One region of the Streptomyces sp. NPDC050509 genome, then DNA from elsewhere that is predicted to be linked to it. Evidence: riboswitches for the same ligand, from Rfam matches in the RefSeq annotation. Region 1 holds a riboswitch; each other region holds the start of a gene.
The links. Region 1 has a riboswitch for cyclic di-AMP ahead of ACIBJC_RS10950 (C40 family peptidase). Riboswitches for the same ligand answer to the same signal wherever they lie in the genome.
Positions count from the first base shown of each region.

Region 2: linked by a shared signal. The riboswitch ahead of ACIBJC_RS03095 (peptidoglycan DD-metalloendopeptidase family protein) and the one ahead of ACIBJC_RS10950 (C40 family peptidase) in region 1 are both predicted to bind cyclic di-AMP.
Region 3: linked by a shared signal. The riboswitch ahead of ACIBJC_RS32575 (transglycosylase SLT domain-containing protein) and the one ahead of ACIBJC_RS10950 (C40 family peptidase) in region 1 are both predicted to bind cyclic di-AMP.

Region 1 is NZ_JBITHL010000003.1:395,639-405,399, reverse strand. Features, by position in the region: gene ACIBJC_RS10970 (cobalamin B12-binding domain-containing protein) at 1-161, opposite strand, end outside; gene ACIBJC_RS10965 (esterase/lipase family protein) at 482-1,414, shown strand; gene ACIBJC_RS10960 (peptidoglycan DD-metalloendopeptidase family protein) at 1,658-3,481, shown strand; gene ACIBJC_RS10955 (ATP-dependent DNA helicase) at 3,604-6,144, opposite strand; cyclic di-AMP (ydaO/yuaA leader) riboswitch at 6,425-6,599, shown strand; gene ACIBJC_RS10950 (C40 family peptidase) at 6,598-7,911, shown strand; gene ACIBJC_RS10945 (hypothetical protein) at 8,133-8,486, opposite strand; gene ACIBJC_RS10940 (NlpC/P60 family protein) at 8,758-9,761, shown strand, end outside.
Region 2 is NZ_JBITHL010000001.1:805,574-815,334, forward strand. Features, by position in the region: partial or broken gene ACIBJC_RS03080 (STM4012 family radical SAM protein) at 1-213, shown strand, start outside; gene ACIBJC_RS03085 (STM4011 family radical SAM protein) at 277-1,122, shown strand; gene ACIBJC_RS03090 (SGNH/GDSL hydrolase family protein) at 1,200-2,036, opposite strand; gene ACIBJC_RS03095 (peptidoglycan DD-metalloendopeptidase family protein) at 2,250-3,257, opposite strand; cyclic di-AMP (ydaO/yuaA leader) riboswitch at 3,262-3,428, opposite strand; gene ACIBJC_RS03100 (tyrosine-protein phosphatase) at 3,889-4,701, shown strand; gene ACIBJC_RS03105 (DUF6126 family protein) at 4,733-4,906, opposite strand; gene ACIBJC_RS03110 (helix-turn-helix domain-containing protein) at 4,929-5,552, opposite strand; gene ACIBJC_RS03115 (aspartate aminotransferase family protein) at 5,669-7,078, opposite strand; gene dxs (1-deoxy-D-xylulose-5-phosphate synthase) at 7,075-8,970, opposite strand; gene hpnH (adenosyl-hopene transferase HpnH) at 9,065-9,761, opposite strand, start outside.
Region 3 is NZ_JBITHL010000014.1:102,652-112,412, forward strand. Features, by position in the region: gene ACIBJC_RS32570 (amino acid permease) at 1-571, shown strand, start outside; gene ACIBJC_RS32575 (transglycosylase SLT domain-containing protein) at 693-1,415, opposite strand; cyclic di-AMP (ydaO/yuaA leader) riboswitch at 1,420-1,584, opposite strand; gene ACIBJC_RS32580 (enolase C-terminal domain-like protein) at 2,040-3,368, opposite strand; gene ACIBJC_RS32585 (gluconate:H+ symporter) at 3,460-4,797, opposite strand; gene ACIBJC_RS32590 (SpoIIE family protein phosphatase) at 5,106-7,562, shown strand; gene ACIBJC_RS32595 (LacI family DNA-binding transcriptional regulator) at 7,571-8,629, opposite strand; gene ACIBJC_RS32600 (ABC transporter permease) at 8,787-9,611, shown strand; gene ACIBJC_RS32605 (ABC transporter permease) at 9,608-9,761, shown strand, end outside.

The DNA.
Region 1 (9,761 bases):
ATCGCGGTGTCCACGATCTGCTCGGGCGTCTGGTGGAGCCCCGTGTAGATGACCTCCATCCCCGCGTCGCGCAGGGCCCGGGCGATCACCTTGGCCCCCCGGTCGTGCCCGTCGAGCCCCGGCTTGGCGACCACCACACGGATCGGACCTGTCACACCCATCACTGCCTCCACATACCGACTGCGCCGCCATTGGCACGGCCCCCGCGCCCGCCAAGGCTCGGAGTAGTGAACGAACGTTATCCACAGCATCCCGCAACCAGCCGTTTCGCGGAGGCCGCCGAGGGGGAAATCACACATGGGACATGTTCGCTTTGCGCCGTTCCGCCACCACCCGGCCCACCCGGCCGGGCAGGAACGGGCGCAAGGGGAGCCGCGGACGGAGCCGTCACGACCCGACGGCTCCCGGCATGTCGCCGTGGCGCCCCATGAGGGCATACGGGGGACAGAGCCGCCTCCCGTATGCCGTTCGGAGGTCGGCCATGAAGGTCACGCCGTTCGCGCCGTTCACCCCCCTCCTGACGCCCTTTCTGCGCCAACTGAGCCGCGTACGCCCGGCGGATCCGGCCGTCGCACCCCTGAGCCTGGCCACAACCCTGCGCCTCGCCGCCCCGCTGCGTGCGGGCGCGCTCGATCTGGCCATCTTCGCCGGGCATCTCTTCCTCTATCCGGCCGGAATCGTCCAGGAGCGCCGCGCCGCTCCCCTGCCGCCCGAGGCGTCCCCACTGCCCACCGAAGGCCGCTCCCACCCGCCCGTGGTCCTGCTGCACGGCTTCGTGGACAACCGGTCCGTCTTCGTCCTGCTGCGCCGCTCCCTGGCCCGGCACGGCTGGCAGCATCTTGTCTCGCTCAACTACTCACCGCTGACCTGCGACATCCGTACGGCCGCCGAGCTGCTGGACCGCCACATCGAGGAGATCTGTGCCCGCACCGGCCACCGGCGGGTCGATGTCGTCGGGCACAGCCTGGGCGGCCTGATCGCCCGGTACTACGTACAGCGCATGGGCGGTGACAGCCGGGTACGCACGCTGATCACGCTGGGCACGCCCCACGAGGGCACGACGGCCGTGCCGCTCGCCGACGCCCATCCCGTCGTACGGCAGATGCGCCCCGGATCGCCGGTCATCGAGGAGTTGCGGCAGCCCGCGCCCGGCTGCCGGACGCGGTTCGTGAGCTTCTGGAGCGATGCCGACCCCCTGATGGCGCCGGTCGCCACGGCCAGAATCGAACATCCGGACCTTCTCGTGGAGAACGTCCTGGTGAGCGGTGTCGGTCATCTCGCCCTGCCGATTCATCCGGGGGTGGCCGCCGGGATCCGGCACGCGCTCGAAGAAGCCGTGCCCATGGGCAGTTCCGGTGAAGGTTCCGTGCCGACACCCCCGGCCGAGGGATCCGGATCCGCCTCCGTCGCCTGATCCGGACCGCCTCGCTCCTCCCTCACACTCGAACGTATTTCGAACGTATGGCCAAGCCTGCGCCCACAGTTCGCCGAAACACGGCCGAATGCCCGTTTCCGTAAAGCACGAAACTCGCGGAAGATTGTCGCCGTCGCATACCGCCGGGTACAGTCGCGGCCACTGCTTTCCCTCTGGGGCCCTTTCCACACAGGACCGGATTTCCCAGAGCCTGGTTCTGCTGCCGAGGCGAGAGAGAAGTTGGTGAACGACCAGCACGCCCACGCCGGGTACCCCGCTTACGACGGTTACCAGAACGGCAGCTTCGAGACAGATCCCCTCTTCGGCTCCCTGCCGGACGGTTCGGGTGGCACGGGTGGCTACGGCGACACTTCCGCCACCACCGGCCAGTACGCGACCGTGCAGGTCGACCAGATGCAGGGCGCCCAAGTGCAGGGCGACCACCTCCAGGTGGGACACCCGCAGGCCGGGCACTCCGGCCCGTACGACAGCGGCCAGTGGGACACCGGCGCCCACCACCAGGCCACCGGGTACGACGCGTACGGCACGCAGGCGTACGACACCAGCGGCCAGTGGCCCACCGTCACCCCCGACGCCCCCGCCGACAGCGGCTATCCGCGGGACGCCACGGGCGAGTGGGGTTCGGGCGCCTGGCACCAGGCCGTCCAGCCGAACAGCCCTGGCGACACGGGCCAGTTCGACAACACGCCGTTCGACGGCGCCCAGTACGGCGGCTACGACACGCCCGGGGCGACAGCGACGGCCACCTTCGACCCCGCGCAACTCGCCGCACTCGAAACCGCACAGTTCGAAGCGGCCCAGTTCGAAGCGGCACCGTTCGAAGCGGCACCGTTCGCCTACGAGGCGACCGCTCAGTGGTCGGCATCGACGTTCGACACCGGTTCGTACGACGCCACCGCCTGGAACGGATCGGGCACGGCGCACGAGGACACCTCGTACGCGTACGGCGCCCCCGGCCCCGAGCCTGAACGGGCCTTCGACGCGGAGCCCGGTTACAAGGCGGACCCCGGCTACACCGCGGAGTCCGGCTACCGCGCGGAGCCGGCCTACGAGGCCGAGCACGGCTACGAGACCGTGGCCACCGAGACGGACGCCGCGTCGGAGACCGGCCCCGGCGCCGAGGCGGAACACCGCACGGGCGCCGATGACTTCGCCCCGGAGTCCGAGAGCCCCGTGGAGCCGGCCGCTCCGGACGACGACCCCGACGCGCTGCACACGGCGGCCACGATGGCCACGCCCGCGGTGACGATCACCCCCCGTCCCGTCCGCCGGGCCGGCGGCGCCGGCAACGGCAGCCGAGGCCGGCGCCGTACCCCCGCCAAGCGCTCGGCCATCCTCACCGTCGCCGTGCCCTCCGCCTGTGTGATGGGCGTCGCCGGCATCGCCGCCGCTTCCGTCGGCGGGCTCACCGGCGAGGACACCAAGGACGACTCCACGACGACGGCCTCCGCCGAGGACACCGCCTCCGCCAAGCCCGTCGCCGCGGCGGCCAACAACAAGCTGGACACGCAGCTCGCCGCGCTCAGCGCCGACGCCCGCGACTTCGGCGACCGCGCCAGCCGCACGCAGGAGCGGATCGACCTCCAGGAACGGAAAGCGGAGGAGCGGAAGCGGGCCGCGGAAGAGGCGGCGCGCAAGGAAGCGGCCCGCCCCAAGTTCGCCCTCCCCGTCTCGCAGAACGGACTCAGCGCGCACTACGGCCAGGCCGGCGTCAACTGGATGTCCATGCACACCGGGATCGACTTCCCCGTGTCGTACGGCACGCCCGTCATGGCCGCGAGCGACGGCACCGTACGCACGCAGTACAACAGCGCCTACGGCAACATGGCCATCGTGACCGCCGCGGACGGCACGGAGACCTGGTACTGCCACCTCAGCAGCACGAAGATCCGTTCCGGTTCGGTCAAGGCCGGTGACGTGATCGCCTACTCGGGCAACTCCGGCAACTCCACCGGACCGCACCTGCACTTCGAGGTACGGCCCGGCGGCGGCTCGGCGATCGACCCGCTGTCCTGGCTCCGCAGCCACGGCCTCGACCCGACGTAGCCTCAATCCGGCATAGCCTCGACTCGACGTAACGGAGCGGGCGACGTAACAGCGACGGCGCGCCGACGGCCGGAGCCGTCGGCGCCGTGCCGCACCACACGGGCCCGGCCCGGCCGCCGTGCCTACAACTTCTCGACCGGCGCGTACCGCAGCAGCAGCCGCTTGGGCTTGACGTCCCCGAAGTCGACCGTCGCCTGCGCGTCCGCGCCCACGCCCGTCACCTCCATGACCGTGCCGAGGCCGAACTGGTCGTGCGTGACCCGGTCCCCCACCGCCAGCGCGATCACCGGCTTGTCGCTCGCACGCCGCGTGGCGAAGCCCGAGGGCCCACCGCCCGACCGCGAGCGCGACGCGGAGGAGGAGAGCGACGACGTGATCCCGGACGTCGGACCCGCCGGGATCTGCGCGCCGGTGCGCTTCCACTCCAGGTGGTGTCCCGGGATCTCCTCCAGGAACCGCGACGCCGGGTTGTACGAGGGCTGTCCCCAGGCGCTGCGCATCGACGACCGCGTCAGATAGAGCCGTTCGCGGGCGCGCGTGATGCCGACGTACGCGAGACGGCGCTCCTCCTCCAGCTCCTTCGTCTGCCCGAGGGCGCGCATGTGCGGGAAGACGCCGTCCTCCATGCCCGACAGGAACACCACCGGGAATTCGAGGCCCTTGGCGGTGTGCAGCGTCATCAGGGTGATGACACCGGAGCCGTCCTCGTCCTCGTCGGGGATCTGGTCGGAGTCGGCGACGAGCGCGACCTTCTCCAGGAACTCGGCGAGGGTCGGGGTCGCGGCCGGGGCGGCGGCAGCGTCCGTACCGTCCCCGTCACCCGCTCCCTCCGTCCCTCCCTCCGTGCCGTCGCCGTCGTCGGCACGCGCGGCGGCCTGGCTGCGTTCCTGTTCGAACTCCAGCGCCACCGAGGCCAGTTCCTGCAAGTTCTCGATCCGCGTCTCGTCCTGCGGGTCGGTCGACGCCTGAAGCTCCGCCAGATAGCCGGTCCGTTCGAGCACGGCCTCCAGGACCGTGGCAGGCCCTGCGCCCGACTCGACGATCGTGCGCAACTCCTCCATCAGCGTGTTGAAGCGCTTGACGGCGTTGGCGGAGCGGGCCGCCATGCCGTACGCCTCGTCCACGCGCCGCAGCGCCTGCGGGAAGGTGATCTTCTCCCGGAGCGCGAGGGCGTCGATCATGGCCTCCGCGCGGTCCCCGATGCCGCGCTTGGGCACATTGAGGATCCGGCGCAGCGGTACGTTGTCCTCCGGATTGGCGAGGACCCGCAGATAGGCCAGGACGTCGCGGACCTCCTTGCGCTCGTAGAAGCGCACTCCGCCGACGACCTTGTACGGCAGGCCGACCCGGATGAAGATCTCCTCGAAGACGCGGGACTGCGCGTTCGTCCGGTAGAAGACGGCGACATCGCCCGCCTTGGCCTCGCCCGCGTCCGTCAGCCGGTCGATCTCGTCGGCGACGAACTGCGCCTCGTCGTGCTCCGTGTCCGCGACGTAGCCGGTGATCTGGGCGCCGGCGCCGGCCTTGGTCCACAGGTTCTTCGGGCGGCGGCTCTCGTTGCGCTCGATGACCGCGTTGGCGGCGCTGAGGATCGTCTGGGTGGAGCGGTAGTTCTGCTCCAGCAGGATCGTCGTCGCGTCCGGGTAGTCCTCCTCGAACTGGAGGATGTTGCGGATGGTGGCGCCGCGGAAGGCGTAGATCGACTGGTCGGCGTCGCCGACGACGCACAGCTCGGCCGGGTCCTCGCCCTCGCCGGAGGGGCCCACCAGCTCGCGTACGAGGGTGTACTGCGCGTGGTTCGTGTCCTGGTACTCGTCCACCAGGACGTGCCGGAAGCGGCGCCGGTAGTGCTCGGCGACGTCGGGGAACGCCTGGAGCAGGTGGACGGTGGTCATGATGATGTCGTCGAAGTCCAGGGCATTGGCCTCGCGCAGCCGCGCCTGGTACATCCGGTACGCCTCGGCCAGCGTCTTCTCGAAACCGTCGACGGCCTGCCCCGCGAAGGTCTCCTCGTCGATCAGCTCGTTCTTCAGATTGGAGATCTTGGCGCTGAAGGACTTCGGCGGATAGCGCTTGGGGTCGAGATCCAGATCGCGGCAGACCAGCGCCATCAGCCGCTTCGAGTCGGCGGCGTCGTAGATCGAGAACGACGAGGTGAACCCGAGCCGCTTCGACTCGCGCCGCAGGATCCGCACGCAGGCGCTGTGGAAGGTCAGCACCCACATCGCCTGGGCGCGGGGGCCGACGAGCTGCCCGACGCGCTCCTTCATCTCGCCCGCGGCCTTGTTGGTGAAGGTGATCGCCAGTATCTGGCCGGGGTGGACGCTGCGGGTGCCGAGCAGATGCGCGATCCGGTGGGTCAGCACCCGGGTCTTGCCGGATCCGGCCCCGGCGACGATGAGCAGCGGCGATCCCGTGTGCACGACGGCCGCGCTCTGCTCCTCGTTCAGCCCTTCGAGGAGCGCGGCAGGGTCGATGACCGTACGGGACGCCCCGTCGCGGTGGTACGGATCCCGGGCCGGGGGCACGTCGTAAGCGCCCTGGAACAGGTCGTCGGGCACCTGCTCCGGGGCGTGCTCGTCCCGGTCCTCGGGCGGCGGGGGGTGCTCGTCGCCGGAGGGCTGGAGGTCGGCCAGGAAACTGTCGTCAAAGAGGCTGCTCATCGCTTAACGAGTCTAGGCCGCCGCACTGACAGTCGGCGCCGGACCGGGAAAGCCGGCCGGGGAAGTCGGCCCGGTGGGCCGCACCGGCACGCCGGACGGTCCCGACTCACATACGCAGCGTAATGCTATACCCCGCATTGAGGCTCCTTGCACTCCACACGAGGAAATGGTCACAGAAATGTATCGGGCATATCGGCCATCCACCTTCACATCAGCGCCACATCTTGGCTAGCGTGCTCGATCAGGCAGCCCGTACCTCTGACGGCGATCCGCGCCGAGCGGGCGGCCCACGCCGAATCCGGGCTTTCCGCAAGGAAGTTCGGAACCGGGGACCCACTCTGCACGACCGGGGTGAATCGGGCCGTACGTTCGCCGAACGTTCAAGGCCCGTAGGGCAGCCTTCCGTTCCGCCCGAACCCGACAGCTAACCCGGTAGGCGGTCCACGGAAGGAGATGCCGAACTTGGCGTCGCATCGCAAGTCGCGCAGCCGTAGCGGAGAACGCGTCAGCTCCCCCGCGGTCGGAGTGACGACGGCCGCCATCGCCTCGGTCACGCTGCTGTCGACGCAAAGCGCGGACGCCGCGCCCGCAGAACCCAAACCGTCCGTCGAAGAGGTGCAGAAGAAGGTCGACGCCCTGTACCGCCAGGCCGGTGGAGAGACGCAGACGTTCACCAAGGCCACCAAGGCGAAGGAGACGACGGCCAAGCAGAAGCGCACGGTCGACCGGGTCATCGACGGTGTCGCCAAGAGCATCGACGGGGTCGCCAAGAGCGCGGACAAGCTGAACGAGGCCCGCCGTACGCTCGGTTCCTCCGTGGCCGCGCAGTACAGGGAGGGCGCGGGCACCCCGACGGCCGCCGTGCTGTTCGCGGACACCCCGCAGGCGCGCGTCGCACCGGAGGAGACGACGGACCGGCTGACCGACCGTCAGCAGAGCACCGTCACCGCCTACCCGGCGCGGCCTACCGAGCCGCCGAAGGTACCGGGCCGGGCGGCCACACGCCCGGAGTCGCCGGACGAGTCACCGGAATACTTGCGGACCAGCAAGGAGAGCATCCAGAAGAAGCTCGCCGAGGCCCGCTCGCTGCTGGCGCGGCTCACCGCGGAGGAGCAGGCGCGGCTGGCCGCCCTGGAGCGCAAGAGGGAAGAAGAGACCCGGCGCGCGGCGGAGGCGAAGGCCAAGGCGGAGGCCCGCGACAAGGCGGAGGCCGAAGCGGAGGCGGAGCGCCGGCGCGAGGCGGGACAGGCCCAGACCCACGCCCGTCCCCGGTCGCACGCCCGGCCCTCGTCGGCCGACACGGACGCGGGCGCGAACACGGACGCGGACGCGGGTATGGGCACGACCGCGAACGCGGGCACGGCCGTCGGCACCGGCACGGAGGCCGGGACGGGCGGCGACACCGCCGGCACGTACGCGGCCAAGGCGGCGAAGGTGCTCGCCTTCGCAGACGCCCAGATCGGCAAGCCGTACGTCTGGGGTGCCTCGGGGCCGAGTTCGTACGACTCCTCGGGCCTGACCCAGGCGGCGTGGCGGGCGGCGGGCGTCGAGCTGCCGCGCACCACCGGCGAGCAGGTGAACGCCGGCACGCGCGTCGCCACCGACGACCTGCTCCCCGGCGATCTGGTCTTCTTCTACGACGACGCCAGCCATGCCGGCATCTACATCGGCGACGGCATGATGGTCCACGCGCCCAAGCCGGGCGCGAACGTGCGCGAGGAATCGATCTACTACATGCCGATCTACGGCAGCATCCGCCCGGCGTGACCCTCTGGTGGTCCTCCAGCCCTCTACAGGCCAGTGGCGCTCTATAGGGCTCACAGCTACTGGCCTTCAGCCGGCGGCCTACAGCGGCCCCCAGGTGACCCCTGGGCTGCCTTGAGGCGGCCGTCTCCGGCCCCCGGCTTTCCGTGTCACCGGCGTCACCGGTGGTGTCCGCGCTTCCGGCGCTCACCGCCGGTCGTCCGGTCCGCGCGGGGAGCTGGGGGTCAGGTCCAGAGCGTGGCGATGAGGATGTTGACCACGGTCAGCCCGCCCACCGCGCCGAAGAGCGGCTTCTCGGCGGCCTCGTCGTCCCGCTTCACGTACACGATGCCCAGGATCACGACCAGGACGGCCAGCTTGACGCCGATCTTGATGCTGTTGAGCGGCTGGTCGTCGGCCTGGTTGAGGCCCACCAGCACCATCCCCGTGATCAGCATCGTCAGCGCGCCGTGCAGCATCGGTGGGGTGAAGCGCGCCGCGCCGGCGCTCATCGCCTTCGTCTGGGTCAGAAAACCGCCGAGCAGCGCGGCTATGCCGATGATGTGCAGGGCGACGAAGACATTGATGAGTACGTCCATGCCGGGAGCGTAGCCGGGCCTGTATCACCCCGGTTCGATGAGGTGTGGCTTACTTCCGCGATCGGTCGGAACCGTCCGGAAGGGCGCACTCCGTACGGACGATCGTGATCACGAAACGCCCCGGAACCTTCACCTCCCGCCAATACCCGCCATGCCGTGGCCATGTCGTGACCTGCGCCCTAACGTCTCGCGTACGGCCCCCTCCCCGGGCCGTACCGCGCGGCCGTACCGCACGGAATCGACGGAACCGAAGGAAACGGACCCCGCCCCCGTGGCAGCGCACCGGAACCACCGAAAACCCAGACAGCGCCCGTTCTCCCGCCAGGCCGGCCGCACCGCAGCGACGCTCGCGCTCGCCGGTGCCGCGACCGCCGCCGCCGGAGGACCCGCGCACACCGAGCCCCGGCTCACCCCCGCGCAGATCAAGGCCAAGGTCGACGTGTTGTACACGCAGGCGGAGACCGCCACCGAGCAGTACAACGGCGCGAAGGCCAAGTCCGACGAGGCCCGCGCCTCGCTCGACGCGCTGCGCGACGAGGCCACGCGCAGGACGGACCGGCTCAACACCTCGCGCGGCGAACTCGGCTCGATCGCCACCGCGCAGTACCGCAGCGGCGGCCTCGACCCCGCCGTACAGCTCGCCCTCAGCTCCCGGCCCGAGGACTACCTGGAACGGGCCGGTCTCGCCGAGCGGGCGGGCAGCCGGCAGGCCGCCGCCGTCTCCGGGATCCGCAGGGATCTGTCGCGGATCGCCGGACTGCGCTCCCGGGCGGACACTCAGCTCGCCGATCTCACGGCCCGCCGAGCCGAGCTGGCCCGGCACAAGTCCACCATCCAGGGGAAGATCGCCTCCGCCCGGCGGCTCCTGGACGGGCTCACCGCCGAGCAGCGCGGCCAGTACCAGGGGCAGGACGGCGAGTACGCGGACCGCGCGGACCGGGGGACACCACGCGGTGCGGTACGGGCGCCGAACGCGCGGGCCGAGGCCGCCGTAGCCTTCGCGTACGGGGCGATCGGCAAGCCGTACGTCTGGGGCGCGACCGGCCCCGGCTCCTTCGACTGCTCGGGGCTGACGCAGGCCGCCTGGCGCGCCGCCGGGGTCGCCCTGCCCCGTACCACCTACACGCAGATCAACGCGGGCCGACGCGTGGCGAGCTCCGAACTGGCCCCCGGTGACCTGGTGTTCTTCTACTCCGGCATCAGCCATGTCGGGATCTATGTGGGCGGCGGGCAGATGATCCACGCGCCACGGCCGGGTACGGCGGTCCGGCTCGC
Region 2 (9,761 bases), on a different contig from region 1:
GTGGCGGAGTACCGCGCGCGTTTCGGCGCCGATCCGGGCGAGGACTTCGGGGCGGAGCTGGACCGGTTCGCGGACCTCGGCTGGCTGGACAGGGGTGCGGGCCCCGGGCTGCTGCGGCTCTCCCCCGAAGGGCTCGCGCACTCCGACGCGCTGGGGCCCGCGCTGTTCTCACCCTCCGTACGGGCCGCGATGGCCGCGTACGAATCGAAGTAGACCGCCCGGGCGCGGACGGGCCCGGGCCCCCGCCGAAGTGGACCACGATCTGAAGGGAGCCCCATGGATCTGACGATCCTCTACCGCGGGCCGCTCGCCTCCTGCGACTACGACTGCCCCTACTGTCCCTTCGCCAAGCGGCGGGACAGCAGCGAGCAGCTACGCGTCGACCGGGCGGCCCTGGAGCGGTTCACCGCGTGGGCCGCCGCCGCGACGGACGACCGGCTCTCCGTGCTGTTCACGCCCTGGGGCGAGGGGATGGTCCGCTCCTGGTACCGGCGGGCGCTCACCGAGCTGTCGCTGCTGCCGCACATCCGCCGGGTGGCCGTCCAGACGAATCTCAGCTTCCGTACGGACCGGCTGGCGGACGCCGACCCCGCGAAGCTCGCCCTGTGGTGCACGTACCACCCGGGGCAGACGCCGTACGACCGCTTCCTGACGAAGGCCCACGAGCTGGCGGAGCGCGGTATCCGGTTCAGCGTGGGGGTCGTCGGCCTCGACGCGCATCTGGAGCACGCGCGCCGGCTGCGCGCGGAGCTGCCCCCACACGTCTACCTGTGGATCAACGCGGCCGAGGGGCACTCCTACACGGACGAGGAGGCCGCGCGGTGGACGGAGCTGGACCCGCTGTTCCCGTACAGCCGCCATCCGCACCGTTCGGCCGGGCTGCCGTGCCGGACGGGCGAGTCGGTGATCTCGGTGGACGGCGAGGGCACGGTACGGCGCTGCCACTTCGTCCGCGCCGAGCTGGGCAATCTCTACGACGGCTCGTACCGTCGCGCGCTCGCGCCGCGGGCCTGTCCGCTGGCGGTGTGCGACTGCCATATCGGCTATGTCCATCTGGAGACGCTGCCCCTGTACGACGTCTTCGCGGGCGGGGTGCTGGAGCGGATCCCGGCGGGGGCGTGAGGTCACGCGAGGCGTGAGTCACGCGGGGCATGAGGTCCCGCGTCGCCGCCCCCGCCGCCCGGGACCCGGAGGCCGCGTCAGTGTTTCAGGGGCAGGAGGTCCGGCCTCTTCGCCTCGATATGGTCGCCGGAGGAGGCGCCGCGCAGCCTGCGCCCGATCCAGGGCACCAGGTACTCGCGCGCCCAGTGGATGTCGTCGCGCCGGACTTCGAGCGTGCCGCGCGGGGGCAGCGGCGGCCACGGCTGGTCCGGGTCGGCGGGTACGTCGACGCCCAGCACCTGCCCGGCGCGCAGCGCGACGCGGGTGTGCCCCTCGGCCGACAGATGCAGCCGGTCACCGTCCCAGGCCCGCCGGTCCTGGACGGTCCTGAAGGACCAGAGGTCGAGGACGGGGCAGCCGTAGCGGTCGGCGATGGCCCGCGTGTGTTCGTTGAACGTGGCGATCTTGCCGCGCAGATGGCGCAGTACGGGCACGCGGCGGGTGTCGAAGCCGGTGGTCAGCATGACCGTGCCGACGGCGCCGGTGAGGTCGGCGACGGCCCGCTCGAAGCGCTCGGCGACATCGTCGGGGTCGGTGCCGGGGCGGATGATGTCGTTGCCGCCCGCGCAGAAGGTCACCAGGTCCGGGGCGAGTTCCCTGGCCCGGGGGATCTGCTCGGCGACAATCTGGTCGAGGAGCCGGCCGCGTACGGCCAGGTTCGCGTAGCGGAAGTCGCCGTGGACGGGGTCGGCCGTCGCACCGGAGACCGGAAGCTGGTCGGCGAGCAGGACCGCGAGCCGGTCCGCCCAGCCGACGAACAGCCCGTCGGGTCCTGGATCTCCCACGCCCTCCGTGAAGCTGTCACCGATCGCCGCGTACGACCCGAATATGTTGTCTTTTCTTGCTCTCGTTCTTGCTCTCGAATCGTCTGCCACAGCAGGGTATTTTCCACCCGGCCATGTGACCTACGCGACCGTAGGCAGGGGTTGACGTGGGGTGAGAAACACCATCGGTCAATTTTCTTTCAAGTGGGAATAGCGAAAAGCCGCGCGGCCCGGCACATTCGGTGCCGGGCCGCGCGGTGGAGACGAAAAGCGTCACGGTGTCGCCGGACGGATCAGCCCGACCGGACTGATCAGGCGGGCGGATCAGATGGAGACGCCGTTCTGCCGGAGGAAGGCCAGCGGGTCGACGTCCGAGCCGTAGTCCGGTCCCGTCCGGATCTCGAAGTGCAGGTGCGGTCCCGTCACATTGCCGGTGGCCCCGGAGAGACCGATCTGCTGGCCCGAGCCGACGCTCTGGCCGGCCGAGACGGAGAGGGAGGAGAGGTGGGCGTACTGGGAGTACATGCCGTCCTCGTGCCGGATGACGACCTGGTTGCCGTACGAGCCGCCGGCGCCGGCGGACACGACGGTGCCCGCGCCGACCGCCTTCACGGTGGTGCCGGTGGAGGCCACGAAGTCCACACCGGTGTGGTAACCGCTGGACCAGCTTCCGCCCGCGGCGCGGTACGACGTACCGACGCCGACGCCGTCGACCGGCAGGGTGAAGCCGGAAGCGCTGCTCCGCGCCGCGGAGTTGGCGGCGGGGGCCGCGCTCTTGGCCGCCGAGGAGGACGTGCCGGACGAGGAGGACTTCGACGACTTCGAGGACTTCGAAGCCCCGGAGGACTTCGACTCGGAGGACCCGGAGGACTTCGACGACTTCGAGGGGGCGGGCGCCTCGGAGCGCGCGGAAGCGCCCTTGCCACCGAGGGTGAGCTTCAGGCCGGGGTGGATCAGCGCGGGATCGCCGCCGACGGCCTGGCGGTTGTCCTCGTACAGCCGCTGCCAGCCGCCCTGGACGTTCTGCTCGTCGGCGATCTTGGAGAGGTAGTCACCGGCGACCACCGCGTACGTCCGCACCTTCGTGGCGGCCGACCGCGTCACCTGCGTCGCGGCATCCGCTCGCGGCGCGGCGGCGGGCAGGTTCTGGGCGGTGTGCGCGGTGGCGGGTGCGGCCTGGGGGGCCGCGGCGGGTGCGGCCTGCTGCGCCGCGTGTGCGCCGGTGGCGCCGATGAGCGGCAGCGCGATGGCGGCGCCGCCTGTTCCGGCGGCGATGAATCCGCGGGAGAACGGGTTGGTCCTCGGGCGGCGGTGCTTACCCTTCGCGGGCATGGCGATGTCCTCTCCGGCGCCTACGAGGTGAGCTGTCGGGTTCGGACTGGAGCTGCCCGGCCGCGCGTGGTGCGCGACTTCACCCCGAGCCGTCCCTGATGCCGGAGCACCGGAACGGCGTACTACCTGGGTCCCCCGCTCCTGCCACGCGTGAATGGGTGGATGGTGTCCCCGAGGCGGCGGCAGGATTCGGCGTTCCGCTCGGATTGAGGGTGAACGTAGGCGAGTGGGACGGCCGGAACAAGCCACCCTTTTCCATCGGCGACATACACGTCCCGTTGCCGGAAGATCGCCCGTCACCCTGTGTGGAGACCGCTCCCCAATTCCCTTTCGAGGTGGCCTTTCCCTTTCGCGCCGTCACCACGGAACGTCACGGATATGATCCTGCTCACCAGCCGCCACCCATCTCCCCCGCGACCGGGGCAGGTTGTGCGGAATCAGTCAATCCGGACAGAGGACTGTTTGGGCGTTTTATCCCCGCGTGCGCTGTCCGCATGCACGCGCTCATCGGCCACTCATCGGCCGCTCCGCAGCCGCTCCTCGGCACTGACGAGCGCGCGAACGGATGTCGTAGGGTCGGGAATCGACTCCGCCGGCGAGCAACGCCGACGGCAGACACGGAGGAGCAGGCGTGACGCAGCAGTCGCCGCAGGTCCCGTCCACCGAGCCGGAGCTGTCCGGGGTGCGCAACTTCCGTGATGTCGGCGGCCTGCCGGCCGTGGACGGACGGCGGGTGCGGTACGGCGCGCTCTACCGCAGCGGGCATCTCGCCCACGCGAGCGTCGAGGACGCCGCCTTTCTCACCGGCCTCGGTCTGCACACGATCTTCGACTTCCGCAACTCCGCCGATCTGCGGCTGGACGGCGCGGACGTGGCGCTGACGGGCGTACGCCATGTGAACATCCCGCTCTCCGACCCGGCCGACGGCGCCGAGTTCTGGCGGATGGTCCGGTACGGCGACATCGACCAGCTCCGCTCGCTCCTCGGGGACGGCAGGGCCGCGGCCCGGATGACCGGCTCGTACGCCGCGATCGTCACGGAGCGCACCGCGGAGCACGGCCGCCTGCTGCACGCGCTCGCCGAGGACAGCCTCCCCGCGCTGCTGCACTGCGCGGCGGGCAAGGACCGCGCCGGTATCTCGGTCGCCGTGGCGCTGCTCGCGGTCGGCGTCGAGCCGGAGGCGATCGAGGCGGACTACCTCAAGTCGAACGACCCGCACCGCCGCTACCTCTTCCGCCGCGCCGACCGCACGCCCGCCGCGGTGTCGGGTGAGGCGTCGGCGCTGCTCAGCCCGCTCTTCGACGCCCGCGCCGACTACCTGCGCGCCGCCTTCGACGCCATCGGGAAGACCTGGGGCTCCACCGACCGCTATCTCTCCGACGGCCTCGGCCTCACGCCCGGGACCCGCGAGCGGCTGCGCGCGCGCCTCCTGGACGAGGGCTGACGCCGCCGGGGGCTCCTTCGCGTGCCGGCGGTCACTGCCCCTGGGCTCCGAGGTGGAAGAGGAGATAGAGGAAGGCCGCGAAGATGTGCCCGGCCACCAGATAGGCGAAGAGCCGGATCACCAGCCCGCGCGGGAACCTCTTCTCCTCGTCCATGACATGGTGCGGTGCTCCGTCACGAGGCACCGGGTGCTCGGTCTCCGACATGGTGGGGGCCTCTCTCGTCAGGTCAGACACGGTGGGCCGGGCCGCCGAGGCACAGGTCGGCGGTCGGGCTCTGGAGCAGGGTGTGGACGAAGAGCAGCTCGGTCCCCTCGGGTCCGGCCGCCGCGATGCGGTGCGGGGTGAGCGAGTCGAAGTGCGCGCTGTCGCCGGGGCCCAGCAGGTGCGGGGTGTCGCCGAGGCTCAGCCTGAGCCGGCCGTCGAGAACGTACAGCCACTCCTCGCCGGGGTGCACCCGGACCAGGTCGCCCTGCGCCCCGTACGGCACCTCCAGCCGCAGCGGCTGCATGGCACGTCCGGAGCCGCCCGCCTGGTGGTACGTCCATCCGTCGGCCTCGACGGGTTCGGCCCGGCCGGCCCGGACGATCGGCTCGCGCTCCGGCGGCGCCTCGCCGAGCAGTTCGGAGATGGTCGTCCCGTAGATCCGGGCCAGCCCGAGCAGCATGGGCAGGGAGGGCTGTCTGCGGCCGGTCTCCAGCCGGGAGAGATGGGCGGGAGAGAGCCCCGCCCGCCGGGCGGCGGCCTCCAGGGTGAGCCGGCGGCCACGGCGCAGCTCGCGCAGTCGCGGCGCGACGTCGGGAAGCTGGTCGGGCAGCTCGTCGGCCGCCTCTCCGGCAGGAGGTGTGCTCATACGTCCATTGCGCCAGGAACTTTCCTCCGGGGCAAATTTCTTGCCCCGGAGGCAAAAGAATCCGGTGCGGACCGGCCAGGCCGGACGCCGTGGCCGCTACCGGTTAGCGATGCCCGCTACCGGTTGGCGACGGCCTGTTTCACCAGTGTCCTGCCGAAGTCCCACATCAGTCCGCCCCCGGCGTGCGCGTCGTCCATCACCGCCGTGAAGGCGGCCACGAAGCGGTCCACCTCGCGCTCCCCGATGATCAGGGGCGGAATCAGCTTGATCACCTCAAGATGGTCGCCGGAGACCTGGGTGAGGATGCGGTGCTTCTGGAGCAGCGGTACGACGACCATCTGGGCGAAGAGACCCTTGCGCGCGGCCTGGAGCATCGCCCAGCGCCCGCGCAGCTTGATCGAGTCGGGCCGGCCGAACTCGATGCCGATCATCAGCCCCCGGCCGCGTACCTCGTGCAGCAGCTCGTAGCGGTCCACGAGGGCGGCCAGCCGGGAGCGGAGCAGCTCGCCGGTGGTTCGTACGCCCGCGACGATCTCCTCGTCCTCCAGCACCGACAGGACGGCCAGCCCCGCCGCCATGGCCTGGGCGTTGGAGCCGAAGCTCGCGGAGTGGACCAGGACCCGGTCCATCGAGGAGTAGACGCGTTTGAAGATCCAGTCCTTGCCGAGGGTCGCGCCGACGGGCACGTAGCCGCCGGAGAGCGCCTTCGCGACACAGACGAGGTCCGGCTCCACCCCCTCCTCGTGCTGGTACGCGTAGAAGTCGCCGGTCCTGCCGAGACCGGTCTGCACCTCGTCGGCGATGAGCAGCGCTTTGTGGCGGTGCAGCAGCTCCTGGGCGGCACGCAGGAAGCCGGGCGGCGCGGCGTGCACACCCTTGCCCTGGATCGGCTCCACGACGAGTGCGGCCACGTCGCCGCGGGCCAGCTCACGCTCCAGCGCGTCGAGGTCGCCGAGTGCGATCGCGGTGTCGGGCAGCAGCGGGGCGAAGCCGTCGCGGAAACCGTCCTCGCCGTTGACGGAGAGCGACCCGGTGGTCAGCCCGTGGAAGGCGTGGTCGCAGTAGAGGATCCTGGGCCGGCCGGTGGCGTACCGGGCGAACTTCAGGGCCGTCTCGACGGCCTCCGTACCGCTGTTGCCGAAGAACACCCGGTCCAGGTGCGGGCTGTGCGCGAGGAGTTTCTCGGCGAGGAGGCCCGGCAGCGGCTGGCAGTCGAAGCGGGTGAGGTCGGCGAGGGAGGCGTCGAGGACGTCGTGGAGCGCCTTGCGGACGACGGGGTGGTGCCGGCCGAGGCCCATCACGCCGAAGCCCGCGAGCATGTCCAGGTAGTCGTTGCCGTCCGCGTCCCAGAAGTAGGCACCCTCGGCCCGTTCGTACACCCGGTCGAAGCCGATGGTGTGCAGCATGCGCGGGAGCTGGTGGTTGAGGTGCTTGGTGTGCAGCTCGTAGCGCTCGGCGCCGCGCTCCGCGAGCAGGCTCGGCAGATCGAACCCCTTGGACGGTGCCGGTCTGGGGGATCCGCTCATCGCTCGCTCTCCTCGCCTGTCAGGGCGGCGCTGATCCGTCCCGCGATCTCGACCGGGGTGAGGCCGATGTCGGCCAGCACCTCACCGCGTTTGGCGTGCGCCAGGAACTGTTCGGGGATGCCGAAGGTACGCAGCGGTACGTCGACGCCCGCGTCGCGGAGCGACTGGCCGACGGCGGAACCCACGCCGCCGCTGCGGCAGTTGTCCTCGGCGACCGCGACCAGCCGGTGCCGGTCGGCGAGCGGCGCGAGCTGTTCGTCGACGGGTTTGACCCAGCGCGGGTCGACCACGGTGCAGCCGATGCCGCGCTCCGCGAGGAGTTCAGCGGCGCCGAGGCAGACCGGCGCGAGGGCGCCGACCGCGACGAGCAGCACATCGTCAAGGGCGCCGGCGCCATCCGGCGCCCGGCGCAGGACGTCCATGCCGCCGACGCGCCCGACCGCGGGGATCTCCGGTCCCACCGCTGCCTTGGGGAAGCGCAGCACGGTCGGCGCGTCGTCGACGGCGACGGCCTCGCGGAGCTGGGCGCGCAGTTGGCCGGCGTCGCGCGGCGCGGCGATCCGCAGACCGGGCACGCACTGGAGCATCGACATGTCCCACATGCCGTTGTGCGAGGCGCCGTCCACACCGGTGACCCCGGCCCGGTCCAGGACGAAGGTCACTCCGCAGCGGTGCAGGGCGACATCCATCAGAAGCTGGTCGAAGGCGCGGTTGAGGAAGGTGGCGTAGACGGCGACGACGGGATGGAGTCCGCCGGTGGCGAGTCCGGCGGCGGAGACCGTCGCGTGCTGTTCGGCGATCCCCACGTCCCAGACGCGGTCGGGGAACCGTTCGGCGAACTTCGTCAGCCCCACGGGGTGCAGCATGGCCGCCGTGATCGCCACGACGTCGGGGCGCTCCTCCCCGATCTCGGCGATCTCGTCGCGGAACACCGACGTCCAGGAGGGGCCCGCGGCCGGTGCCAGCGGCTCGCAGGTCAGCGGGTCCATCACACCGACGGTGTGGAAGCGGTCCGCCTCGTCCTCCAGGGCCGGGGCGTAGCCGCGCCCCTTCTCGGTGAGGCAGTGGATCAGTACGGGGCCGTGGAAGCGCTTGGCCCGGTGGAAGGCCGACTCCAGGGCGGCGATGTCATGGCCGTCGACCGGTCCGACGTACTTGAGGCCGAGGTCCTCGAACATCCCCTGGGGGGCGAAGGCGTCCTTGAACCCCTTCTTGGCGCCGTGCAGCGACTCGTACAGGGGTCGGCCCACGACCGGGGTCCTGTGCAGGACCTCCTTGCCCCAGGCCAGGAACCGCTCGTAACCGTCGGTGGTGCGGAGCGTCGCGAGATGGTCGGCGAGGCCGCCGATCGTCGGCCCGTACGACCGTTCGTTGTCGTTGACGACGATGATCAGCGGGCGGTCCTTGGCGGCGGCGATGTTGTTCAGCGCCTCCCAGGCCATGCCGCCGGTGAGCGCGCCGTCCCCGATGACCGCGACGACATGGTCGTCGCCGCCGAGCACGTCCCGGGCCTTGGCGAGGCCGTCGGCCCAGCCGAGCACGGTGGAGGCGTGCGAGTTCTCGATGACGTCGTGGACCGACTCCTCGCGGGAGGGGTAGCCGGAAAGGCCGCCCTTGCCGCGCAGCTTGGAGAAGTCCTTCCTGCCGGTGAGGAGTTTGTGGACGTAACTCTGGTGGCCCGTGTCCCACAGGATGCGGTCGGCGGGCGAGTCGAAGGCCCGGTGCAGGGCGACGGTCAGCTCCACCACCCCGAGGTTGGGCCCGAGATGGCCCCCGGTCCGCGCCACCGCCTGGATCAGGAACGCTCTGATGTCCTCGGTCAGTTCGCCGAGTTCGCTCGCCGTCAGTGCCTTGAGATCGTGCGGCCCACGGATGTGCTCCAGAACAGACACGCCCGTCCCCCTCTCGGATTCGTTCAGCTTCGCGACCGGCCGGGCCGGCGGCGTGGGGAGCCCCAGCGCCGCCGGCTCTCCCGTGGTCATGCCGTCAGCGCGTCCCGACGACCGTTTCGCGGGCCGCGCGCAGGGACTCCTTGAGGGAGCCCATGGTGGCGAGGACGGCGGTCGGTTCGTAGCCGCAGTGCGCCATGCAGTTGGCGCAGCGCGGGTCCTTGCCGCGGCCGTACTTGCTCCAGTCCGTCTCCTCGACGAGCTGGCGGTACGTCGGGACGTATCCGTCGCTCATCAGGTAGCAGGGGCGCTGCCAGCCGAAGAGCGAGTAGTTGGGGATGGCCCACGCGGTGCAGGGGAAGTCGGCCTTGCCTTCGAGGAAGTCCAGGAAGAGCGGCGAGTGGTTGAGGCGCCAGCGCGCCCGGTTGCCGCCGGCGAAGGACTTCTTGAACAGCTCCCGGGTCTGCTCGACGCCCAGGAAGTGCTCCTGGTCGGGGGCCTTCTCGTAGGCGTAGGCGGGCGAGATCATCATCTCGTCCACCTTCAGGTCGTCGTTGAGGTAGTTGAGCACCTCGATGACGGTCTGCGGGGTGTCGGTGTTGAAGAAGGTCGAGTTGGTGGTCACCCGGAATCCGCGCCGCTTGGCCTCCTTGATCGCGGCGACGGCCTCGTCGAACACGCCTTCCTTGGCGACGGACTCGTCGTGCCGCTCGCGCAGCCCGTCGATGTGCACGGCGAAGGCGAAGTAGGGCGAGGGGGTGAATTTCTCGATCTTCTTGCGCAGCAGCATGGCG
Region 3 (9,761 bases), on a different contig from region 1:
GGCGGGGCTCAGCCCGTACGTCACCGTCCTCGACGCGATCGGTATCCCGTCGGCCGGACAGATCATGAACATCGTGGTCTTCGTGGCGCTGCTCTCGGCGCTCAACGCCAACCTCTACGGCTCGTCCCGGATGGTCTTCTCCCTGGCCGAACGGGGCGAGGCGCCGAAGGCCCTGCTGAAGGTGGGCGGCGCGGGTGTGCCGCGGCGGGCGGTGCTGGCGTCGGTGGCGTTCGGGTTCGTCTCCGTACTGCTCAATCTGAAGTGGCCCGACACGGTCTTCCTGTACATGCTCAACGCGGTCGGCGCGGTGCTGCTCTTCGTCTGGGCGATGATCGCCGTGTCGCAGCTCCGGCTGCGCCCGCGCATCGAGCGGGAGGCGCCGGAGCGCCTGGTCCTGAGGATGTGGCTCTTCCCCGGCCTGACCTGGGTGACGCTCGCCGCGATCGCGACGGTGTTCGTCCTGATGCTCACCGATGACGCGGCCCGCCCGCAGCTCCTGTGGTCCCTGGGCGCGACGGCGCTCGTGCTGGCGGTGGCGGGGGTACGGGAGCTGCGCGCGCGACGCGTGTGACACGGGTGCCCTGTGGGGCACAGGCGTCGCGTGGGGTACGGGAACCGGCCCCGGCCCCGACGTCGTAGGACGGCGGGGCCGGGGCCGGTGTGTTCAGCGCGCTGCGCGACGCCGGTCCGGTCTAGTAGGGACCGTTCACGTTGTCGATCGAGCCGTACCGGTCGGCGGCGTAGTTGCACGCGGCCGTGATGTTGGCGACCGGGTCGTAGCTGTCCGTCGACGTACCGGGCACGTGGTACGCCTGGAACGTCGGGGCGATGACCTGGAGCAGGCCCTTGGACGGAACGCCGTTCTGGGCGTTGATGTCCCAGTTGTTGATGGCGTTCGGGTCGCCCCCGGACTCACGAATGATGTTGCGGTGGATGCCCTCGTAGGTGCCGGGGATCCCGTGCTGGGCCATGACGTCGAGCGACTCGCGGATCCAGCCGTCCAGGTTGTCGCTGTACGTCTTCGTGGCGGCCTGGGTGACGGAGCCGTTCGTACCGGACTTCGTGCTCGCCGTGGTGGCCGTCTTGGCGGCGGTGGCCGGGGCCTTCCCCTTGAGGGTCAGCTTCAGGCCGGGGAGTACGTGCGACGGGTCGGCGCCGACGGCGCTCCGGTTGTCCTCGTACAGCTTCTTCCAGCCGCCGCTGACCGAGTGCGCGTGCGCGATCTTGGACAGGGAGTCGCCGGAGACCACGACGTAGGTGGTGGTCTTCGCCGGGGCGGCGGGGGCCTCCGCCGCCTGGGCGGTGGCCGCGGACACCAGCGGAATCGCGAGGGCGGCGCCCCCGGCACCCACCGCGACGAGGCGACGGGCGATGGAGCCAGCTCTGGAACGGCGGTGCTTGGCGTTTCTGGGCACGACGAATTCCTCTCCGTCGCCTGCGAGGTGAGCTGTCGGGTTCGGGCTGGAGATGCCCGGCCGTACGACGGTGCGTACGGCTTCACCCCGAGCCGTTCCGGAAATTCCGGACCGGCGACTTACCTGGGTCCCCCGCTCCTGCCTTCTGACGGATAGGTGTGTGGGATTCCGGACGGCGGCAGGATTTGGCGGTCCATCCGGATGGACGTGAACGTAAGCGAGAAATCAGGGCCGCACAAGTTCCGCAAAGGCGGCGCAATCGCCTTTCCGGAGGGGTCCCGGGAACTCAACTTTCCTCCCCTGCGAGAGAAAGCGCCCACCTCGCCCCGCCCACCCGCCGCCAGGAGTATGACGCAGGTCACGAACGTAACGGAATTATCGGACAGGCAAAAGGCGTTAGAGAGAGCAAGCCACACTAATCACACCCATATCCACCTAACGGTCAATTCCGACAAAGGCCCATCAATGGGTCCCGTCGGGTTGCCGGGATCCCGCACCCCTCCACCCGACACCCCGACAACTGCCGACACCCTGCGGGAATTGACCGGGGACGCCACCGAATTCACCGCGCCATTCATTCTCCTGACGGCATGTCGATTCACGCGTCACTTCCTGCGGGCCGGTTCACCTCACCAGGCAGGGGCGCTTGCCGTCGAACTCCCAGTCCTTCACCAGAAAGCGCATCGCGGCGGCGTCGTCCCGGCCGGAGAGTTTCTTCTCCAGGTACAGCTCATGGGCCGCGAGCAGCCGGTCCATGTCGACCTCGACGCCGAGACCCGGGGTGTCGTCGACGGCGATCTCGCCGGCGGTGATCCGCGGGGGCTCCACGGTCAGCCGCTCCATGCCCTCCTGCCAGATCCAGTGGGTGTCCAGGGCGTTGTACTCCCCCGGGGCGGCGGCCCCGCAATGGGCCATCATGGCCAGCGAGATGTCGAAGTGGTTGTTGGAGTGGCAGCCCCACGTCAGGCCCGCCGCATGGCAGAGCTCGGCCACCCGCACCGACCCCCGCATGGTCCAGAAGTGCGGGTCCGCGAGCGGGATGGAGACCGACTGCAACGCCATCGCGTGGATGAGCTGACGCCAGTCCGTCGCGACCATGTTGGTCGCGGTGGGCAGACCGGTGGCCCGGCGGAACTCCGCCAGGATCTCCCGGCCGGAGAAGCCGTCCTCGGCCCCGCACGGATCCTCGGCGTACGCGAGCGTGCCGACCAGGGGCCGGCACAGTTCGACGGCTTCCCGCAGCGACCAGGCCCCGTTGGGGTCGAGGGTGATCCGCGCCTCGGGGAAGCGTTCCTTCAGCGCCCGTACGGCCTTGACCTCCTCCGCTCCTGGCAGGACACCGCCCTTGAGCTTGAAGTCCCGGAAGCCGTACCGCGCGTAGGTCGCCTCGGCCTGCCGGACGATCGACTCCGGGGTCAGCGCCTCCTCGCGGCGCAGGCGGTACCACTCCACGTCCGCGCCGGGTTCCCTGACGTACTCCAGATCGGTCCTGCCGGGGTCGCCGACGTAGAAGAGGTAGCCGAGGAAACGTACCGAGTCGCGCTGCTTGCCGTCCCCGAGCAGGGCGGCCACCGGCACCTCCAGATGCTGCCCCAGCAGGTCGAGCAGCGCCGACTCCACAGCCGTCACGGCGTGCACCGTGGTGCGCAGGTCGAAGGTCTGCTCGCCGCGCCCCGCCTCGTCACGGCCGCCGAACCGCTCCCCGAGGGCGCGCAGCACCCGCTTGTGGTCGCCCACCCGCGCGCCGACGACCAGGGGCTCCGCCTCGCGCAGCGTCCGGGTGATGCGCTCACCGCCCGGCACCTCGCCCACGCCGGTCCGGCCCTGGGAGTCCTGGAGGACCAGGACGTTGCGGGTGAAGTACGGGGCGTGCGCGCCGGAGAGGTTGAGCGCCATGGAGTCACGGCCTGCCACCGGATACACGGAGAAGCCGGTGACGACGGGCTGGCTCATGGGACGAGTCCTTCCAGGATCGGTGACCGGGGGTGTACCGGTGGGGCGTACGGCACGAAGAAGGCCCTACAGCCCGGGGACGGTGGGGAGTTCACAGGTTGAGGACGTCCAGGGCGCGTTCCATGAGGAGTACGCCGCCCAGGCCGAGGACGGAGAGCACGGTCGTATAGGTGGTACGGGTCTTGATCGCCTCGACGACCGACAGGTTGAAGTACTCCTTGAACATCCAGAAGCCCGGGTCGTTGACGTGCGAGAGGGCGACCGAGCCGCAGGAGACGGCCAGCACCATGATCTCGGGCGGGACCCCGCTGTCCGCGAGCAGCGGCAGCACCACGCCGGACGCCGTGACGACGGCGACCGTGGCCGACCCCAGGGCGACCCGGAGGATCACGGCGACGAGCCAGGCGAGGACGACCGGTGAGACGGACCAGCCGTCGGTGACGTCCTTGATGTAGTCCGAGATCCCGCCGTCGACGAGGACCTGCTTGAAGGCGCCGCCGGCCCCGATCACCAGCAGGATCATCGCCATCGCCTGCGCCGCTCCCCGGCACGAGGCGCTGACCTCCGCGAGGTCCCGGCCGATCCGCGGCCCGAAGGCCCAGATCGCGACAACCAGCGTCAGCAGCAGGGCGATCGGCGCCGATCCTATGAAGGCGACGAAGTGGGTGACCGGGGTGTCCGCCGAGGTGGCCATGTCGGTGACGGCGGCGCCCGCGATGAGTACGACGGGCAGCAGGGCGACCGCCAGCGACCAGGCCGTGCCCGGCATCTCCTCGTCCTCGAAGACGCGTTCGCTCACCAGGCCCTTGGGTACGGAGGGGTTCATGGCCCGGATGAACGCGAGCCGCGGCCACACCAGAGCGACGACAGCGCCGATGGGGACGGCGATGAACAGGCCGTAGAACAGGGTCAGTCCGACGGAGGCGTGGAAGGTCGAGGCCACCGCGGTCGGTCCCGGGTGCGGCGGCAGGAAGCTGTGCATGGTGGACAGGGCGATGGACATCGGCAGCCCGACCCACAGCAGATTCGACCGGGTGACCCGTACGAGGGTGAAGACGACGGGCACGATGATGACGAAGGCGACCTCGTAGAACATGGTGACGCCGATGAGCATGGCCGTCGCCACCATGGCCACCTGCACCCCGCGCGAGCCGCAGACGGCGAGGAGCCTGGTGGCGATGCGCTGCGCGGCGCCGGAGTCCCCCATCACCCGGCCGACCATGGCGCCGAGCCCGATGGTGAGCATGGTGTCGCCGATCTGCCCGCCGATGCCCTCGGAGAGGATGTCCGGGATCTTCGTCAGGGGAATCCCCTGGACGAGGGCGACACCGACGGCGACGAGCAGGAGGGCGGCGAAACCGTTCAGTTTGAGCCGTGTCATGAGGAAGAGCAGGACCAGCACGCTGATCCCGACGACGACGAGTGGCATGGGTCGGTTCCCCTTTGAACTGTGCACCGGACAAGCGGATGAACCGTGCGGTGGAGCAAAGGGCGTGTACGCGGGCGAGGCGCTTCCCGCGGCGGAGCGTGATCAGCGCTCGTCTCCATACAGAGACATCGTCCACGTACAAGAACGGAGGCTAGAGAAGTGAGCCCCACGGGGTCAATGGGTCTGCGGTGATGGATCCGGCGGCGGGATCCCCCGGGGCGCTCACGCCGCCGGAATCGGCTCTCGGTTGCCGGGGACCCGGCCACGGCCCATGGTGGAAAGACCGAGGTGAGGGCGGGCTGGCCACGATGACGCGATCGGGAACCACCGGTGACGACCTGCCCCCGCGGCCGGAGGATCCCGCCGCGGGGGCAGCCACGGCCAGGGCCACGGTGGATCCGCGCGGCATCGTCACGGGGTGGAGCGAGGGGGCGCGGCGGCTCCTCGGGTACCGGTCCTCCGAGGTCGTGGGCCGGTCCGCCGCCGTACTGCTCGCCGGGGAACCGCACGCCCCGACGGTGCGTGCCCTGGAGGCGCTGCCGCGGTGGAACGGGAGGGTGACGCTGCTCCACCGGGACGGCCGCAGCCTCCCGGTGAACCTGCTGGCCCACCGGCGCCCACCGGACGGCGGGGACGGGAGCGGGAACGGGAACGGGAACGGGGCCGGCGGATGGCTCCTGGTCGCCGCCCTGCCCGGCCCGCCGACGTCACCCCGGGACGACGAGGCACTCATGATGTGGGCGTTCGCCCAGTCCCCGGCCACGATGGCGCTCTACGACACCAGCCTGCGGCTGCGGCTGGCGAACAAGGACATGGAACGCGTGCTCGGACTGCCCGAGGAGGCGATGCGGGGCCTGCGCGTGTCGGAGATCGTGGCGGACCCGCAGGGCGACCGGACGGAACAGCTCATGCGCCGGGTGCTGGAGACCGGCGCGCGGCAGCAGGGGCAGGTGGCCCTGTGTCTGGCGGGCCACGAGCGGGAGAGCGTCTGGGCGCTCTCTCTCGACCCGGTGCGGGACGCCGGAGGAACGGTGCGGGGGGTGCTCCTCTCCGCGCGCGACACGACCGAGGAACACCTGGCCAGGGAGCGGCTGGTGCTGGTCAACGACGCCAGCGTCCGGATCGGCTCCACCCTGGACCTCGCCCGTACCGCGGAGGAGCTGGCCGAGGTGGCCGTCCCGCAGCTCGCCGACTTCGTCACCGTCGATCTGCTCCCCTCCATCGAGGGCGGCGAGGACCCGCGCGCCGGGGTACCGAGCAGCCCCGTCAAGCTGCGCCGGGTCGCCGCCCGGTCCGTACTGGAGGGGTGCCCCGAGGCGGTGGTCCCACGCGGAGTGGTGGCCGTCTACCCGGACGCCTCGCCGGCGGCCGAGTGCCTGGCCGCGGGCCGGCCGCTGATCCGGAAGGTGACCGCCCAGGGGATGACCGTTTGGGAGCACGAGGCCCCGGAGAGGGCGGAACGGGTGCGGCAGTACGGCATCCACTCGGTACTGGCCGTGCCGATGCGCGCCCGCGGCATCACCCTCGGCGTGGCCATCTTCTCCCGCCACCGGCGCCCGGAGCCCTTCACGCGGGACGACCTGCTCCTGGGCGAGGAGATCACCGCCAGGGCCGCGGTGTGCATCGACAACGCCCGCCGCTACGGCCGCGAGCGCCGTACCTCCCTCACCCTGCAGAGCAGCCTCCTGCCGGAACGGCCGCCCCGGCAGGCCGCCGTCGAGGTCGCGTCCCGCTACCTGCCCGCCAGCACCCAGGCCGGTGTCGGCGGCGACTGGTTCGACGTGATCCCCCTCTCCGGCGCCCGGGTCGCCCTCGTCGTCGGCGACGTGGTCGGCCACGGCGTCCGGGCGTCGGCCGCCATGGGACGGCTGCGCACCGCGGTGCGCACCCTGGCCGACGTCGACCTCCCGCCCGACGAACTGCTCACCCATCTCGACGACCTCGTCATCCACCTGTCCGCCGAGGCCGACGACGAGGACAGCGTCTCCGGCGACACCGGCGCCACCTGTCTGTACGCCGTCTACGACCCGGTCTCCCGGCGCTGCTCCCTGGCCCGCGCCGGCCATCCGGAACCCGCGCTGGTGACCCCGGAGGGCGCCGTGGAGTTCCTCGACATCCCCGCGGGGCCGCCGCTGGGCCTCGGCGGCCTGCCCTTCGAGGCCGCCGAGCTGGAACTGCCCGAGGGGAGCGTCCTCGTGCTGTACACCGACGGTCTCGTCGAAGCGCGTGACCGCGACGTCGACGAGAGCCTCGGCACGCTGCGCGAGGTGCTGGCCCGTCCCGCCGCGTCCCTGGAGGACACGTGCGACGCGGTGCTCGACGCGCTCCTCCCGGACCGCCCGGCCGACGACGTGGCCCTGCTGATGGCCCGTACCCGCGCCCTGGACGCGGCCCATGTCGCCACCTGGGAGGTGCCGCGCGACGCCGCCGCCGTCGCGGAGACCCGTAAGAACGCCTGCCTGCAACTGACCGCCTGGGGCCTGGACGAGGCGGCGTTCGTGACCGAACTGGTGGTCAGCGAACTGGTCACCAACGCGATCCGGTACGGCGCCGCCCCCATCGAGCTCCGGCTGATCCGCGACAGCAATCTCGTCATCGAGGTGTCCGACGGCAGCAGCACCACCCCGCACCTGCGCCGGGCCCGCACCTTCGACGAGGGCGGTCGTGGCCTGCTCCTGGTCGCCCAGCTCACCCAGGGCTGGGGCACCCGTCAGACGTACACGGGCAAGACGATCTGGGCCGAGCAGAGCCTGTCCGCGGACTGACCCGCCGGTCACACCGCGCCGTCGGCGACCTCCGCTGCCCCGGCGACCTCCGCTGCCCCGGCGGCCTCCGCCGTGGAGGCGACCCGCGCCGTGGACGCGACCCGCGCCGTGGAGGCGCCGACGATCAGTCCGGTGGCGACGCGCACCCGCCGGGCGCGCTTGGGCGGGTTCGGCTCCTGGAGCAGACGGACCGCCGCGGCGCCCGCCTCTTCGAGCGGGACCCGCAGCGCCGTGGTGTCGGGGCGGTCCGTGCTGATCGCGGTCAGGTCGTCCGAGGCGGCCAGACTGATGTCGGCGGGGACCCGTACGCCGGCGTCGCGCAGCCCCAGGCGCAGGCCGATCAGCAGGTAACTGCTGTACGCGACCACGGCGGTGACGGCCCGTTCGGCGGCGATGTGTTCGGCGACGGCCAGTCCCGCGTCGATACGGGGCGCGACGGGGCCGAGGACCGTGAGGTCGACGCCGCCCCGGCGGGCCGCCTCCTGGACCGCGGTGGTGCGCCGTTCGGCCATCCAGGAGCCGTCCGGGCCGCCCACGTAGGCGATGGCCCGGTGGCCGAGGCCCGCCAGGTGGGTCACGATGTCGGCGACGCCGCCGGGGGTGTCGATCAGGACGCCGGGCACCGAGGGCACCGTACGGTCCACGGTGACGACCGGCAGTTTCGCGGTGAACCCCCTGATCACCGCCTCCGGGCTCACCGGTGCTATGAAGACGAGCCCGTCGACGCGGGAGGCGAGTTTCCCCGCCAGTTCGAGCTCGCTGCTCCGTGACCCCTCCGAGACGGCGAGCAGGATGTTGTCGCCGTCCTGCGACAGCGCCCGCTGCACACCGGTCACGATGGGGGCGAAGTAGGGGTTGGCGAGGCTCGGGACGAGGACGCCGGTCAGGCCGGTCCTGCCGGTGGTGAGCGCCCGGGCGCTGGCGTTGAACTCGAATCCCATGGTCTCGGCCGCCGCCCGCACCCGCTCGCGCGTGCCGGCCGCGACCATGCCGGGTCTGCTCAGCGCGCGGGACGCGGTCGCCGTGGACACCCCCGCCGCGCGTGCGACATCCGACAGCCTCACCATCTCGCCCCCCAGGGTGTGCGTAACGGGATCTTTACACGAGCGCGTTGACGCTTCGATTCCAGCATGAGTATCGTCCCCCACTGCCGGTTGCTGCAACCGGTTGCAGCAACCGGTTGTAGGAAACTCCGACAGAAGACTCACGAGAGGAGGCGTGGCCGTGTCCCGGAAGGCCACCCTGGGGCTGTTGCTCGCGCCCGGACTGGCCCTGCTGGCCTTCGGCTTCGCGTTCCCCTTCGTCACGACGCTCTTCGCGCCGCCCGCGGCCGAGGACCCCGACGTCGTCGGCACCCTGGGCTCCCTGCTCACCGACGGCTACGTACTGGGCGTCCTCGCCCGGACCGTACGCGTGGCCGTCACCGTCACCCTCGTCTGTCTGCTCTTCGGCTTCCCGACGGCCTATCTCATCTCCCGGGCCCCGAAGAGCCGCCAGGGCCTGCTGCTCGCGCTCGCGGTCTTCCCGCTGCTGCTCAGCACGGTGGTACGGACCTTCTCCTGGCTGGTCATCCTCGGCCGCAACGGCATCATCAGCGACGTCGTCCTGGCGACCGGGCTCACCGACAGCCCGCCGGAGCTGCTCTACACGGAGTTCGCCCTGGTCGCCGGTCTCACCCAGCTCTTCATGCCGCTGATGATCCTGACCTCGTACAGCTCGCTGTCGCACATCGATCCCGGTCTGGAGGACGCCGCCCGCGGCCTCGGCGCGAGCCCCGGCCGGGCCTTCCGGCAGATCGTGCTGCCGCTCGCGGTGCCCGGTGTCCTGGTCGGGGCGACCCTGGTGTTCGCCGGGGCCGTCACCGCCTTCACCACACCGCTGCTGCTCGGTGGCTCCCGTAACCGGACCCTGGCGACCCTGCTCTACGACTACGCGAACGTGAAGCTCGACTGGAACGGGGCAGGCGCCGTCGCCCTGCTCATGACCGTACTGGTGCTCGTGGTCGGCTGGGCCTCGGGCAGGATCTCGGCGAAGGTGGCCACGTCGTGAAACGCCGACGCCCCGTACTCACCCTCCTGTCGACCCTGGCGATGGCCTTCCTCCTCGGGCCGATCCTGCTCGTCGTCGCCATCGGCTTCTCCGCCGGGGACACCGTCGAGTTCCCGCCGTCCGGCCTCTCCACACGCTGGTTCGAGCTGG